DNA from 4 places in the Streptomyces sp. cg40 genome. Region 3 is predicted to be linked to each of the others. Evidence: riboswitches for the same ligand, from Rfam matches in the RefSeq annotation. Region 3 holds a riboswitch; each other region holds the start of a gene.
The links. A riboswitch is a leader RNA that binds a small molecule or an ion and turns the genes downstream of it on or off. The one in region 3 is predicted to bind cyclic di-AMP.
Positions count from the first base shown of each region.

Region 1 (3,290 bases), 4.7 Mb from region 3:
TGCCGCCGTTTCCGGCCGGCTCGTCGGACGCGGTCTCGGTGGGCGTCGCCGTGGCGGACTCAGTGGCCGTAGGGGACTCCTGCGGCTCACCCGAACCGCCGCCCGTGCCGGATCCGTCACCCGAACCCGTGCCACCGGCCGTACCCGAGCCGTTGTCGCCACCGGAACCGCCGCCGGAGCCCGAACCGCCGCCCGATCCCGGGTCGTTGTCGGTGCCGGCGCCGCACTTCTCGCCGCTGTTGATGCAGGTGACCATGTCGTTCATCAGGCTCTCGGAGAAGACGTTGATGAAGTCGCCGTGGTCGGTGACGGGCTTGTGCTGCTGCTCCGGGAACGAGTCCACCGCGAACAGCGGGCTCGTCTTGCCGCCGTCCTGGAGGCTGGGCGCGTTGACGGCGTAGACGATCCGCTGCACCAGTTGCGGGATGGCCTGGAAGCCCGCCGGGCAGGCGCCGTCGGCGGCCTCGAAGGCCACGTGGGTGCGGTGGTTGGCGCTGTCGATGTTGCGGCCGTCCCAGCAGCTCTGGAACTTGAAGGTGCGCACGACGTCGCTGCCCGCCGGGCACAGCGGGTACTTGTCCTTGAGCTGCCGGTCCTCGAACCCGGTGCAGCTCCAGGAGGCGTTGGCGTTGGCCGGGCCGTTGACGAAGGCCTTGGCGTCCCCGGTGATGATGCGCAGGAGGCGCGGCATCGCGACGACCTTGCTCTGCGGGTTGCCCTCGAAGGTCAGGGTGACCTGCTTGGCCGTGACGATCTCACCGGAGTTGCCCTCGGTGCCGCCGCCGGGCTTGTCGGCGTCCCGTTCCTGCTTGCCGTTCTGCAGGCGCAGCACGGGCCAGTAGTAGGTGGACTTGTCGCCCGGGTTCTCGCAGCTCGTGTCGGCGTTCGCGAGGTCCTGGTCGCTGGCGAAGGCGTTGTTGGACTGGTTGCCGATGTAGTCGTGGAAGTGGTGGGCGCCGTTGGAGACTCCGGGCGCGACGATCACGTTGTCGGAGTTGAACAGACCGTTCTCGTTCACCCCGCAGGCGGTGACGAACGTGCCTCGGGAGGCATTGGCCTGCTCCTGCGGAGCGTTCACATTCGGCTGTACAGAGGTGATGTCCGCGTAGTCCGAGGCGACCGGCCCGTTGGTGGACTGCTGCTGGCCCTGCTGCCCCTGGTCTCCGGTGCTGGCGCTGGCACTGGCACTGGCGCTCTGGTCGCCGCCGTTACCGCCCTGGTCACCCTGGTCGCCGGTCTCGTTCGTGGGCGCGATCAGGGTGCAGCCGGCGAGCGCGTCGAGTCCCTCCGGGCGGTCCCCGACGCGTGCGATGGCGTCGTCGATCCGCCCGATGGACGCGGCCCGCTTCTCCTTCAACGGATTCATGATCTCGTTGTCGGCGAAGGAGGCGTCCTGACGGATGGACTCCCTGGAGTCCTGAAGCTTCTGGTAGGCCTCGGTTATCTGCTGGTCCAGATTCGCGAGTTCCTTGTCGACGTCGGCCTTCGCCTCGTCGGGCACCGTCGTCAACTGGGTGCCGATGTCCGGGCAGTCGATCGTCGCGCCGCGCGATGCCGCGTCCGGAGAACCCTGTTGGGCGGAGTCGCCGCCCCAACCACCTTCGGACGCCGACGCGTAGACGTTCGCCGCCATCAGTCCTCCGCCGCCCAGCATCAGGGCGACTGCTGCCATCGTCGCGCGTCGTGCGCCTGTGGGGCGTCTGCGCGTGTTGCGTGCCAAGGAAGTTGCTCCTACACGTATCGGTCGGCCCGGCTCGTCCCGGCATGGAAATCCCCCGACCCAATACGGAGCCCGGTCCCGGTGTGTTCAACCGTCCCAGAAATTCATAGCGACCTCTTATGGATCACCCGCCCCCGCGGGCTCCTGGCCCCTCGACACACCAGGGCGAGGTAAAGGTCACAAATACGTATCGGACATATCGCGCTTCAACCTTCACACGGGGCACACACGTTGGCTAAGTTGACGTTCAGGCCGTACGACCTACTCCGGCGATCGGCGCCGGGCCGCACGGCTTGCGCCGAGTCCGGCGTGCCGCCCGCGGCAGCCGGAGCCGGGGACCCAACCGAACTTGGGGTGAATCGGTCCAACTGCCCCTCAGGGCAAGGACCGTAGGGCAAACCTTCCGTGATCGACGCCCGAACCCGACAGCTAACCCGGTAGGCGCGAAGCGGAAGGAGCACGTCTGCCATGCCGGCAGAACGACGCACGCGCACCGGAGGCAGTGGCCCCACCGTGGACGACCGACCCAGCCGCGACGAAGTCCAGCGGCGGATCAACTCTCTTTACGACCGGGCCGAGACGGACTCCGGAACCTACAACGCCACACGTGCGATGTCCGGGAAACCGCGTACACGTGTCGAGTCGCGCCCCGGCGCGTCACGTTCTTCCGACCCCGCCGTCGAAGCCGTCACCCGGCAGCTGTTCGACCGCGCCCGCACCCAACTGGGCCCGACCGTACCGGCGATGCTGCCGCCCGGCAGGACCCCGGCCCGCCCGGCCGAGTCCCGCCCCGAGCGGTCCGAACGGCGTCCCGAGCCCCAGAGCACCGGCCGCGCGCTCGACGCACAGCCCGGCCGTGCCGTGGCCGAACTGACCGCGGGGACCACCGCCGCACCGGAGTCCATCGCCACGCAACTCACGGTCCCCATGGCGGAGTTGACCGCGGCACCCGTCGCGGCGCTGCCTCCCGCCGCACAGCAGACACAGCAGACACAGCAGTCTCCTGTGATGCCGCAGACGTCGCAGACACAAATGCCTCAGATGTCGCAGCTCGCCCAGATCGCGCAGATGGCTCAGGCCCAGATGGCGCAGATGCCCACGGCAACCGTCCTCGACCTGCCGCCGGTACCGCCCGCTCCGGCCGTCGAGATGCCGGCCGCGCGCGTCATGGCGCCACAGCAGTTCGCCACCGCCCCGGCACCAGCACCGGCCTTCGACCCGCTCACCGCGAGCCTGGACCTGCTCCCGGCCATCGGCGCGCCGCGCACCGAGACCGCGCCGGCGGGCGCCACCTGGCCGCCCCCGGAGACGGCCTGGTCCGCCCCGGAGACCACGTGGTCCACCGGACAGATGCCCATGGTGACCGAGCAACAGACCTGGGCGACAGGGCAGATGCCCGCAGTGATTCAGCAACAGCCCTGGGCCACCGGCCAGTTCCCCGCAGTGACCGAGCAGCAGCCGTGGGCCACAGGGCAGATGTCCGCGGTGACCGAGCAACAGGCTTGGTCCACCGGGCAGATACCTCTGATCCCCCAGCAGCCCTCGCCCCAGCCCGACTGGCAGCCCGCAC
Region 1 covers NZ_CP190128.1:512,481-515,770, forward strand. Annotated here, with positions in the region: gene ACQHII_RS02135 (DUF1996 domain-containing protein) at 1-1,672, opposite strand, end outside; cyclic di-AMP (ydaO/yuaA leader) riboswitch at 2,007-2,180, shown strand; gene ACQHII_RS02140 (NlpC/P60 family protein) at 2,189-3,290, shown strand, end outside.
Region 1: it holds a riboswitch for cyclic di-AMP, as region 3 does, so the genes downstream of both, ACQHII_RS02140 (NlpC/P60 family protein) here and ACQHII_RS22975 (M23 family metallopeptidase) in region 3, are expected to answer to the same signal.

Region 2 (3,290 bases), 3.8 Mb from region 3:
GGCGATCTACGACACTCTCCAGTACGTCAGTTGCGACGTGGAGACGATCTGCCTCGGCCGGGCCGGCACCACCGCGGCGGTGCTGCTGGCGGCCGGCACCCCGGGCAAGCGGTCGGCGCTGCCGGGCGCGCGGATGACGCTCCACCAGCCCTCGCTGCCCGAGCCGATCCAGGGTCAGGCGAGTGATCTCGCCATCCAGGCCGAGGAGTTGGCGCGCACCCGGTCCCAACTGGAGGCGCTGCTGGCCCTGCACACGGGCCGGACGGCGGAGCAGGTGAGCGCGGACATCGAGCGGGATCTCGTTCTGGACGCCCAACAGGCTCTGGAATACGGGCTGGTGGACCGGATCGTGCCGACCCGCAAGACCTCGCTCACCGAGTCCGGCGGGGAGTGAGCCGACGATGCTGCCGCCGGAGCTTCCGCCGCTGCCCGCGCTGACGCGTGCCGAGGGCGAGTTGATCGACCGTTATCTGGATGTGGCCGACCTGCTGGGCCGTATCAACCCGGCGCACCACGGGGACACGTACCGTGGACTGCGGGCGGCCCAGGCACTGGTGGCCAAGGCCACCGAACTGCGGGACGCGCTGGCCCTGATGCACCAGCGGGGCGAGACCGAACTGCACGCCCCCACGCTCGCGCGGGCGCTGCGCGTGCTGGACGGGGAGCGCCGCACCGCTCGCGTCACGATCCCCGCGCCCTCCGACAGTTGACGGACCCGGAGCCATGAGGGCCGGGGGCGAAACGGGCCGAACGGTGTACCCCCGATCGATGTAGTCGCCGCTCCGTCCATGCGGCCGTCCGGGTTGCGCAACACGCGTAGCCCGTGGGGCGGGTGAGGTGTTCCGGTGCTGGTCCGAGGGTCATGCACACTCGACACGCCTTCGAACACCGCTGCGTTCAGCCGAACGAGTGAGTGGTGAGTAACCCCACAAATCCCCGATTCCGTTGGGCTTTTCGGACATTCATAGGTGAAGATCCCTGTCTGACGACAAGACCCCGCCGCAGCGGCGGGGCGATCCGGGCGGACGCCGAGTCCTGCCGCCGCCCGGATGACAGGTCGACAGGATTGCATCGGCAGGAGTGGAGGACCCAAGCACGACGGGTCGCCGGGACGGTCACGCCATGACCGGGCCGAGCAGCCCTTGGGGTGAAGCCGCGAGTGTGCGGCCGGGCAACTTCGCCAGCCCGAATCCGACAGGTCATCCTTCACAGGCGGCTGACGAAGGGTTGCGCATGACTGCGCTCAATCGTGTCCCGTCGCTGATGGTCCGGGCCGGTACGGCTTCGGCCTTCGCCATCGCCGCCGTCGGCGGTTCCGTCGTGATCCCGGGCGTCGCATCCGACGCCGCGGCCGCGACACCCGCGACGAAGGCACTCCAGGTCGCGGCGTCCAAGAAGGGCGCCCCGTACAGGTACGGGGCCACCGGGCCGGGCCGCTTCGACTGCTCCGGGCTCACGCTGTACTCGTACAAGAAGGCAGGCAAGAAGCTGCCGCGTACGGCGGCCCAGCAGTACAACAAGACCCACCACATCTCGGCCGGCAGCCGCAAGGCCGGGGACCTCGTCTTCTTCCACTCGGGCTCCAGCGTCTACCACGTCGGCATCTACGCCGGCGGGGGAAAGATCTGGCACGCCCCGAAGACCGGGGACGTGGTGCGGTTGCAGAAGATCTGGACCAAGAGCGTCTGGTACGGCCGGGTCAGCTGATCCGTGCTGAAAACTCCCGAGGGGGTGGCGGTCTCCTGACGGACCGCCACCCCCTCGGGTGTTCGAAGGCGTTCGGCATGGTCTCTACGGCTCCTGCTGGCCGGCGGCGGTCACCGGCCGGGCCGGGACCGTCCAGGGCACCTCGATGGAGACCGTCTTGCCGCCCTCCAGGGTGGGCCGGACCCGGAGTTTGCCGCCGCACTCCGCGGTCAGCCAGCGGATGATGACCATGCCCCGGCCGTTGTCCTGCTGGACGGCGGCCGGCAGGCGTTTGGGGAAGCGGGGATGGCTGTCGGTGACTCCGATGCGCAGCTGTTCGTCACGCTCCAGCTCGATGTCCACCGTGAAGGTGGGTGACTGTCCGAAGGTGTGCTGTACGGCGTTGGTGGCGAGTTCGGAGACGATGAGGCGGATGGTGTCGGCGACCTCCGTGTCCGCCGGCAGTCCCCATTCCACGAGGGTCCCGACCACGTAGGAGCGGGCGGTGGAGACCGAGGCGGGATCGCTCGGCAGAGTGACGGATGCTTCCAGATGGTCTGCCATGGCGCGGTCGTCCCTTTCCCGCGGGACCGGTGTCCGACACGGAGCGGATGGTTCGAGTACGGTCCCGGACTGGTGCTTCTTCGCCAGACTGCCATTACCGCGTCGCCAACGGTGCCGATCCACCAAGATATGCATATATCTGTCGCTCAAAGCGGTGAACTCTGCGAACCCAGACTCTATTTGGGCGGCCCGGAAGGAGTAAGGAGAAACCCATGCAGTACGGTCCCGCGGTGCGCCGCCGGAAACTGGGCGCCGAACTCCGCGCGTTGCGTGCGGACGCGGGGCTCACCAGCGGTGAGGCGGCCCGGCTGGTCGGCTGGCACCAGTCGAAGGTGAGCCGCATCGAGACCGGCGCGAGTGGCGTGAAACCGCCCGACGTCCGGTTACTTCTGGACGCCTATCAGGTCGGCGACGCTCAACTCCGGGACATGCTGCTCGTGTTGGCGGGCTCGGATGACGGGGGCGGCCGGCACCACTGGTGGCACGCGTATCGCGGTGTACTGCCGCCCGCCTACCGGGACTTCATCAGCCTGGAGTCACAGGCCAGTACGATCCGCACCCTGGAGACCTCGGTGGTCCCCGGGCTGCTCCAGACACCCGAGTACGCCCGCGCGGTGACCCGGGCCGCCGTGGGAGGCCTCGACAACGACGGGCCGGAGCGGCTCGACGCGCTGGTGCAGGTGCGGCTGGCCCGGCAGGACATCCTGCGCGCGGATCCCCCACTCGAACTGAGCGTGGTCCTCGACGAGGCGGTGATGCGCCGGGAGGTCGGCGGGCCGGGTGTGATGGCACGCCAGCTGGAGCGGCTCGTCGAGGCGGCCCGGCTGCCCCAAGTCCGGCTTCAGGTCTTGCCGTTCGCCGCAGGAGCACACATCGGCATCACCGGTCCTTTCGTTATCTTCTCCTTTCCGAGCACTTCTGATCTGGACGTGGTTGTTCTCGACCACTTGACGAGTAGCCTCTACCTCGAACGGAAAGAAGACCTAGAGGCCTACAGCGAGGCCTTCAACACCCTTCAGTTCCACGCCCTTTCACCCGAG
Region 2 covers NZ_CP190128.1:8,996,967-9,000,256, reverse strand. Annotated here, with positions in the region: gene ACQHII_RS40645 (ATP-dependent Clp protease proteolytic subunit) at 1-394, shown strand, start outside; gene ACQHII_RS40640 (hypothetical protein) at 402-710, shown strand; cyclic di-AMP (ydaO/yuaA leader) riboswitch at 1,058-1,230, shown strand; gene ACQHII_RS40635 (C40 family peptidase) at 1,234-1,707, shown strand; gene ACQHII_RS40630 (ATP-binding protein) at 1,792-2,250, opposite strand; gene ACQHII_RS40625 (helix-turn-helix domain-containing protein) at 2,463-3,290, shown strand, end outside.
Region 2: it holds a riboswitch for cyclic di-AMP, as region 3 does, so the genes downstream of both, ACQHII_RS40635 (C40 family peptidase) here and ACQHII_RS22975 (M23 family metallopeptidase) in region 3, are expected to answer to the same signal.

Region 3 (3,290 bases):
CGCGAGGGCACCCGGCGCGACGGGCTCGACGCGTTCGAGGGGTTCACCACGGCCGTCCTCGCCGAACTCCCGCACGGCGACGGCGTCTTGAGGATCGTCGACCGGGGCCACCCGCCGCCGCTGCTCCTGCACGCGGACGGCACCGTGGACACCCTGCTCGTCAAGGAGCCCGCACTGCCGCTGGGAATGGGCGAGTTGGGCTTCTGGCCCGACCGGGCGGAGGAGTTCGCGTTCCCCGGCGGCGCCACCCTGCTCCTCTACACCGACGGCCTGTCCGAGGCCCGCGACGGCCATGGCGTGTTCTACGACCCCGGGGAGCGGCTGACCGGGCGGACCTTCCGCAGCCCGGAGGCGCTGCTCGGTCTCCTCGCCAAGGAGGTGCGCCGCTATGCCGGGGGCGGGATGACGGACGACATGGCGATGATCGCCGTACGCCATCCATGACCGGGTCGACGACTGGTCAACTCACCCGTTTTTCGCCGGTCGTGGGCCCTTCGTCCAGCAAGGAAAGGTTAATGATCAAGCGAACGGGCTTGGAAACGGACGCCCGTGTCTATTAACGTTCGATAACGCAGCACGGTCGTCCCAGCCGTCACAAGAGACAGCTCCGTGCGCACGCGCCGAATTCCGCAAGGGAACCGGGGAACCACCACTTGGGGTGAATCGCACGTCGACAGTCGTGGGAACACGACCGGTTTACGCGCGTAGGAGACCTTCCTGCTCCGAACCCGTCAGCTAACCCGGTAGGCGAGAAGGAAGGAAAGGAGCACGCCCACGTGGCGTCCAACCAGGCTGCCCCAGAAGCCCCGTTCGTCTACGGCGGTTACCGCCCCGACGAGGGACCCTGGGAGGAGTGGAACCCCAGCGCGGAGACCGTTCCTCCCAACCGCGGCAAGCACCGTGTCGCCAAGCAGCGTGGTGGCGGAGGATTCGCCCGCAGCTCCACCGTCCTGGGCGTCGGTGTCATAGCCGCCGTCAGCGCCGGCGGGATGGCCAGCGCCAACACGGGCAAGCCGCCGGTCTCGATCTCCATGCCGGACCTGCCCAGCGTGGGTCACCTGCTCGACGACTCCCCCAGCACTCCCAAGGGTTCCGCGACCGCTCTCAGCAGCGTCGGCGTGACCACCACCGAGACCGCCAAGGGCACCTCGGACGCCGGTGAGCTGCTGCGCAACCGGATCATGGAACAGGCCGAGCTCCAGCAGCTCCAGGTCGACGGCAAGTCCCAGGCCGCCGCCGAGGCCGCCGTCGCCAAGCAGGTCGACGCCGCCGCCGCGAAGGCCGAGCAGGACGCCGCGAAGAAGGCCGCCGACGCGAAGAAGGCCGCGGAGGCCGCCGCCAAGAAGAAGGCCGAGGCCGTGAAGCTCGCCGCGCTGGCGAAGCAGTACACGCTGCCGGTCGTCTCGTACACGATCACCGGCACCTTCGGCCAGGCCGGCTCCATGTGGTCCTCCGGGTACCACACGGGCCTCGACTTCGCCGCCCCCACCGGCACGCTGATCAAGGCCATCCACAGCGGCACGGTCACCGAGGCGGGCTGGGCCGGGTCCTACGGCTACCGCACGATCCTCACCCTCGACGACGGCACCGAGCTGTGGTTCTGCCACCAGTCCTCGATCAACGTCAGCGTCGGCCAGAAGGTCGCCACCGGTGACGTCATCGGCCGCGTGGGCGCGACCGGCAACGTGACCGGGCCGCACCTGCACCTCGAGGTCCACATCAACGGCGCCGCCACCGCGAGCGACCCGGCGCCCTGGCTGCGCAGCAAGGGCCTCAACCCCTAAGGGTCTTAAGGGGCTTGGCTCAAGGGTCTGGAATATCCGGTTCCGGTCCGGCGGTTGAAGTGAGGCATGACTTCTCTTCGCAAGCTGGGCCGGTCCGACCTGGAGATCTTCCCGCTCAACCTCGGCGGCAACGTGTTCGGCTGGACCGCCGACGAGGCGACCTCCTTCGCCGTGCTCGACGCCTACGCCGCCGCGGGCGGCAACTTCGTCGACACGGCCGACTCCTACTCGGCGTTCGCCCCGGGCAACCAGGGCGGCGAGTCCGAGACCGTCATCGGCAAGTGGGTCAAGGCCCGCGGCAACCGCTCCGACGTCGTCATCGCCACCAAGGTCAGCCAGCACCCCGACTTCCCGGGCCTGTCCGCGGCCAACATCAAGGCCGCCGCAGAGGCCTCCCTGCGCCGCCTCGACACCGACCACATCGACCTCTACTACACCCACTTCGACCAGGTCGACGTGCCGGTCGAGGAGATCGTCGGCGCGCTGGACGAGCTGGTGAAGGCGGGCAAGGTCCGGTACATCGCCGCCTCCAACATCACGCCCGAGCGCCTCCAGGCCTCCCTCGACTTCTCCGACCGCGAGGGCCTGGCCCGCTATGTCGCGATCCAGCCCCACTACAACCTGGTCTCGCGCGACACCTACGAGGGCGAACTCCGGGACGTGGCCGAGCGCAACGGCCTCGCGGCCCTCCCGTACTTCGCCCTCGCGGCCGGTTTCCTCACCGGCAAGTACCGGCCCGGCACGACCGTGGACAGCCCGCGCGCCGGACGGGCCGCAGGCTACCTCGCGTCCGAGCGCGGCCAGCAGGTCCTGACCGCCCTGGACGAGGTCGCGGGAGCCCACGACGCCTCCGTCGCGACGGTCGCCCTCGCCTGGCTCGCCGCCCAGCCCACGGTCGCCGCCCCGATCGCCTCCGCCCGGAGCGTCGAGCAGCTCCCCCACCTGCTCGCCGCGGCCGAACTGTCCCTCACGGACGCCGAGATCGAGCAGCTGACCCAGGCATCGGCCTGAGGGTCGTCAGGACCGGTACGGGTTGTACGAGGGATACGGCGCCGCCGTGTTCCCGTACAACCCGTACACCGGCCACGGCGGCACCACCACCGGCACCGGCGGCGCGATCCGCCGCGCCGCGTACTCCAGCGCGGGCCGCGCCACCTCCCGCCGCTGCCACAGCTCGTGCAGCAACTCCCTTTCCCGTACGGCGAAGTCGGCGCCGGCGCGGCCCCGCGCGGCCCGGTGGCGCAGGAACGCCAGGGAGGTCGCGCAGGCCTCGTAGCGGGTCACCGAGCGGGCCCCGGGACGGCCGAGGTGGTGGCCGGCGTAGTCGCGGGCCAGGCTGCGGGCCCTCATCGAGCCGAGCACGAACGGTTCGACGGGCGTCAGCCAGCCCGCCAGGACATACACCGGCAACTCCTCGCGCACGGCGCGCAGTTCGCGTTGCCGGGTCCAGACCGCGAGCCAGGTCAGCAGGCCGAACGCGGGCACCATGAACAGGCCGTAGACCTC
Region 3 covers NZ_CP190128.1:5,197,255-5,200,544, reverse strand. Annotated here, with positions in the region: gene ACQHII_RS22980 (PP2C family protein-serine/threonine phosphatase) at 1-444, shown strand, start outside; cyclic di-AMP (ydaO/yuaA leader) riboswitch at 609-765, shown strand; gene ACQHII_RS22975 (M23 family metallopeptidase) at 777-1,784, shown strand; gene ACQHII_RS22970 (aldo/keto reductase) at 1,851-2,795, shown strand; gene ACQHII_RS22965 (PrsW family glutamic-type intramembrane protease) at 2,802-3,290, opposite strand, start outside.

Region 4 (3,290 bases), 1.1 Mb from region 3:
CCCGGCACCTGGTCGTCACCGGCAGGCCCGCCCCGAGAGTGCGCCCGCTCCTCGAAGACCTCGGCAGCAGGGGGCTCGCGGTGTGCGGACAGGGCGCGCAGTTGTACGACGCCGGCGCGGACCGTCTGCTCTGGTCGGTCACCCTGGACCGTGAGCTGGCGGAGACCGCGCTCGGCAAGATCGAGGCGGAAGTGGGCCAGGTCTACGCGGCGGTCGACCAGGACGGAGTGGACGGCCTCACCCTCATCGAGCCCGGCTACCTGATGCCGCACCCCACGCTCCCCGCGGTACGGGTGGGCAGGCGCGACGACCTCTGGTCCGAACCGATCAGCAAGGTGTTGCTCCGTCACCCGGCCCTGGCGGACGACGAGTTGGCGTCCACGGCGCGCTCGGTGGTCGGTTCCCTGGCCTCGGTCACCATGTCGGGCCCCGGCACCGTCGAACTCCAGCCACTCGGCATCACCAAGGCGACCGGCCTCGCCCTCGCCGCCCGCCACTTGGGCCTGACCCCGTCCGACACCATCGCCTTCGGCGACATGCCGAACGACATCCCGATGTTCGACTGGGCGGCCCACGGAGTGGCGATGGCGAACGCCCACCCCGAACTCAAGGCGGTGGCGGACGAGGTGACGAAGTCGAACGAGGACGACGGAATCGCCCTGGTCCTGGAAAGACTCCTCAGCTGAAGGTCTTTCAGGGGCGCGGGGAACTGCGCGACCAGCCACGACGGCGGTGCCACTCAAAACACAACCCGTCGTGGCCGATCCAACAGTTTCTAGTAAGCCCCGTAAACGTTGTCGATGGACCCATACACGGCCGCCGCGTAGTTGCAGGCGGCGGTGATGTTCGCAACCGGGTCGTACGGGTCGAACGAAGTCCCGGCAACGTGATACGCGTTGAACGTCGGGTCGATCACCTGGAGCAGCCCCTTCGACGGCGTACCCGCCGCCGCGTTGGAGTCCCAGTTGTTGATCGCGTACGGGTTGCCGGACGACTCACGGATCACGTTGCGGTAGATCCCGTTGTACGTACCGGGAATCCCCTTCTGCGCCATGATCGCGAGCGACTCGCGGATCCACCCGTCAAGGGTGTTGGGGTACCCGGCGACCGTGGTCGACGAGGTCGTCGCGGCCGACGCGGTGGTCGCCCCCACGACGGGCAGTGCGAGGATCGCGACACCGGTACCGGCGACAACGACACGGCGGACGAGGCGAGCACGGCGGGACTGAGCGGATGCAGGCATGACGAGGTTCCTCTCCGTCGCCTGCGAGGTGAGCTGTCGGGTTCGGGCTGGGAGGTGCCCGGCCACGCCCTCACGGACGTGACTTAACCCCAAGCCGTCCCGGTCGAGCTGACCGGTCCGGCGACTTACCTGGGTCCCCCGCTCCTGCCGTGCGAGAAGTTCGTGACTGGGATGCCGGGCGGCGGCAGGATTCGGCGTTCCGCTCGACAGGCCCGGAAACTATGCGAGAGCACATGTCCGGAACAAGTGGCGGAATCACACCTAACCCCTATTGACCTTTGTCTGAGGCGTATGGGGCACTTGATCCTTTGCGTAAGCCAAGGTTCAACTGTCAATAACCACAAGGGGAAACGTAAAAACACAGGACCACAGGCCATGCACAGAAACGCGTGACCCAACTCACGGCAGGATTAAGAACGGCAAATCGGGCATTCATCCTCAACTGGCAGTTCTCGGAATCCTTTTCTCCCAAGTGCGGTGAAAGATCACTTCACCGCCCTCGGTGCAGATCACCTCATTCGAGGTAATAAAGTCCGTTTCGTCGCAAGTGATCTCGGACCGCGTCCGCACGGTGGTGTCCCAGCCCAGCTCCGGCCGATGCAGCCGGATCGTCCAGTCGGACCGCGTCCGGGCGGACAGCGGATCCGACTCGTCGATCGTGTACGTCTCCAGCGCGTCCTCGGTGAACTCCAAGCCGTCCGGATACACACGCGTGCCGCCGTACCGGGGATCCACCTCCAGCCGCCACTCGCCCTTCGCCACATCCCGTACGACCAGCCGCTCGGGCCGCGGCTCGTCCAGCGTGGCCGGGTAGTTGACCCCGATCGGCGCGGCCTCCTCGGGCTCGTCGAAGCGAATAGGAGCACCCAACTCCCGCTCCCGCACCGGAAGTTCCATCGCGCTCCCCTCCGGATCCAGCGTGAACCCGGCCCCCGACTCCGGCTGCGGCCAGATCCACGGCCAGTACGCCGACGACACTGCGAGCCGGATCCGGTGCCCGGGCGGAAAGGCGTGCCCGATGCCGTTCAGCTCGAAGGTCACGTCCTCCGTGGCCCCCGGCGTCCACGGCACCGCCCGATCCCGCCCGAACCGAGCCGACAGGTTCAGCGCACCCCGGGTGACCAGCGTCGACGAGCCGTCCGGCGCGACATCGCACAGTCGCGCGATCACCTGCCCGCGCGGCACACCGCAGGTCAGCCGCAGCCGCACCCTCGGCCGCCCCAGCACCCACGTCTCGGCCGGCACCTCGAACTCGAAGCACGCCGACCGGGCGTCCTCGTCCCGCTGGTCCGGCGGCAGATCGGCGTCGTTCCCGAACGGGAAGAAACGGCCCGCGTCCACCCCGGTGTGCATGGGGGAGCGGACCAGCACGGGCGCACCCCGGAGGCCGTACGTCGTCGTCTTCACGTTGGGCGAGGGCCACGCGGGCTCGCCGAGCCAACGGCCCGGCAGGGTGTCGTAGACCGTGGCGGGAGGGTGCGAGTCGCTGACGTAGGCCCGTAGCGGAGGCTCCTCCATGACCCCCGTGTCGATGTCCTTCAGCCAGTGGTCCCACCAGCGCAGGGTCTCCTGGAGGAAGCCGATCGCGGGACCGGGAGGCAGCCCCCGGTCCGGGTACTGGTGCGACCACGGCCCGATCAGGCCGCGCACCCGTTCCGGCGGGAGGTGCTGGAGAAGTCGTAGGACCGTGTCACGGTACGGGTCGTGCCAGCCGCCCACCGCCAGGACGGCGGCGCCGATCGCGCCGTAGTCCTCGCAGACGCTGCCGTGCTTCCAGTAGTCGTCGCGGAGCTGGTGGGCGAGCCAGGTGTGGATGAACGGGTCGATCCGTTCGAGGCGCTTGAGCCACAGGTCGCGCCAGACCAGGCCCGCGTACTCGGGGTCCGGCGGGCGCGCGACGAAGGCGAGCATGGTGGCGGCCCAGGCGTGCAGGTCGACGGCGAGGGCCGAACCGCCCATGTAGTGGACGTCGTTGTCGTAGCGGTCGTCGGTCGAGCAGACGGTGACGATCGCCTTCAGGGGTTCCGGCGCGAGGGCGGCGATCTGG
Region 4 covers NZ_CP190128.1:6,304,077-6,307,366, forward strand. Annotated here, with positions in the region: gene ACQHII_RS28295 (HAD family hydrolase) at 1-686, shown strand, start outside; gene ACQHII_RS28300 (transglycosylase SLT domain-containing protein) at 776-1,243, opposite strand; cyclic di-AMP (ydaO/yuaA leader) riboswitch at 1,247-1,418, opposite strand; gene ACQHII_RS28305 (CocE/NonD family hydrolase) at 1,682-3,290, opposite strand, start outside.
Region 4: it holds a riboswitch for cyclic di-AMP, as region 3 does, so the genes downstream of both, ACQHII_RS28300 (transglycosylase SLT domain-containing protein) here and ACQHII_RS22975 (M23 family metallopeptidase) in region 3, are expected to answer to the same signal.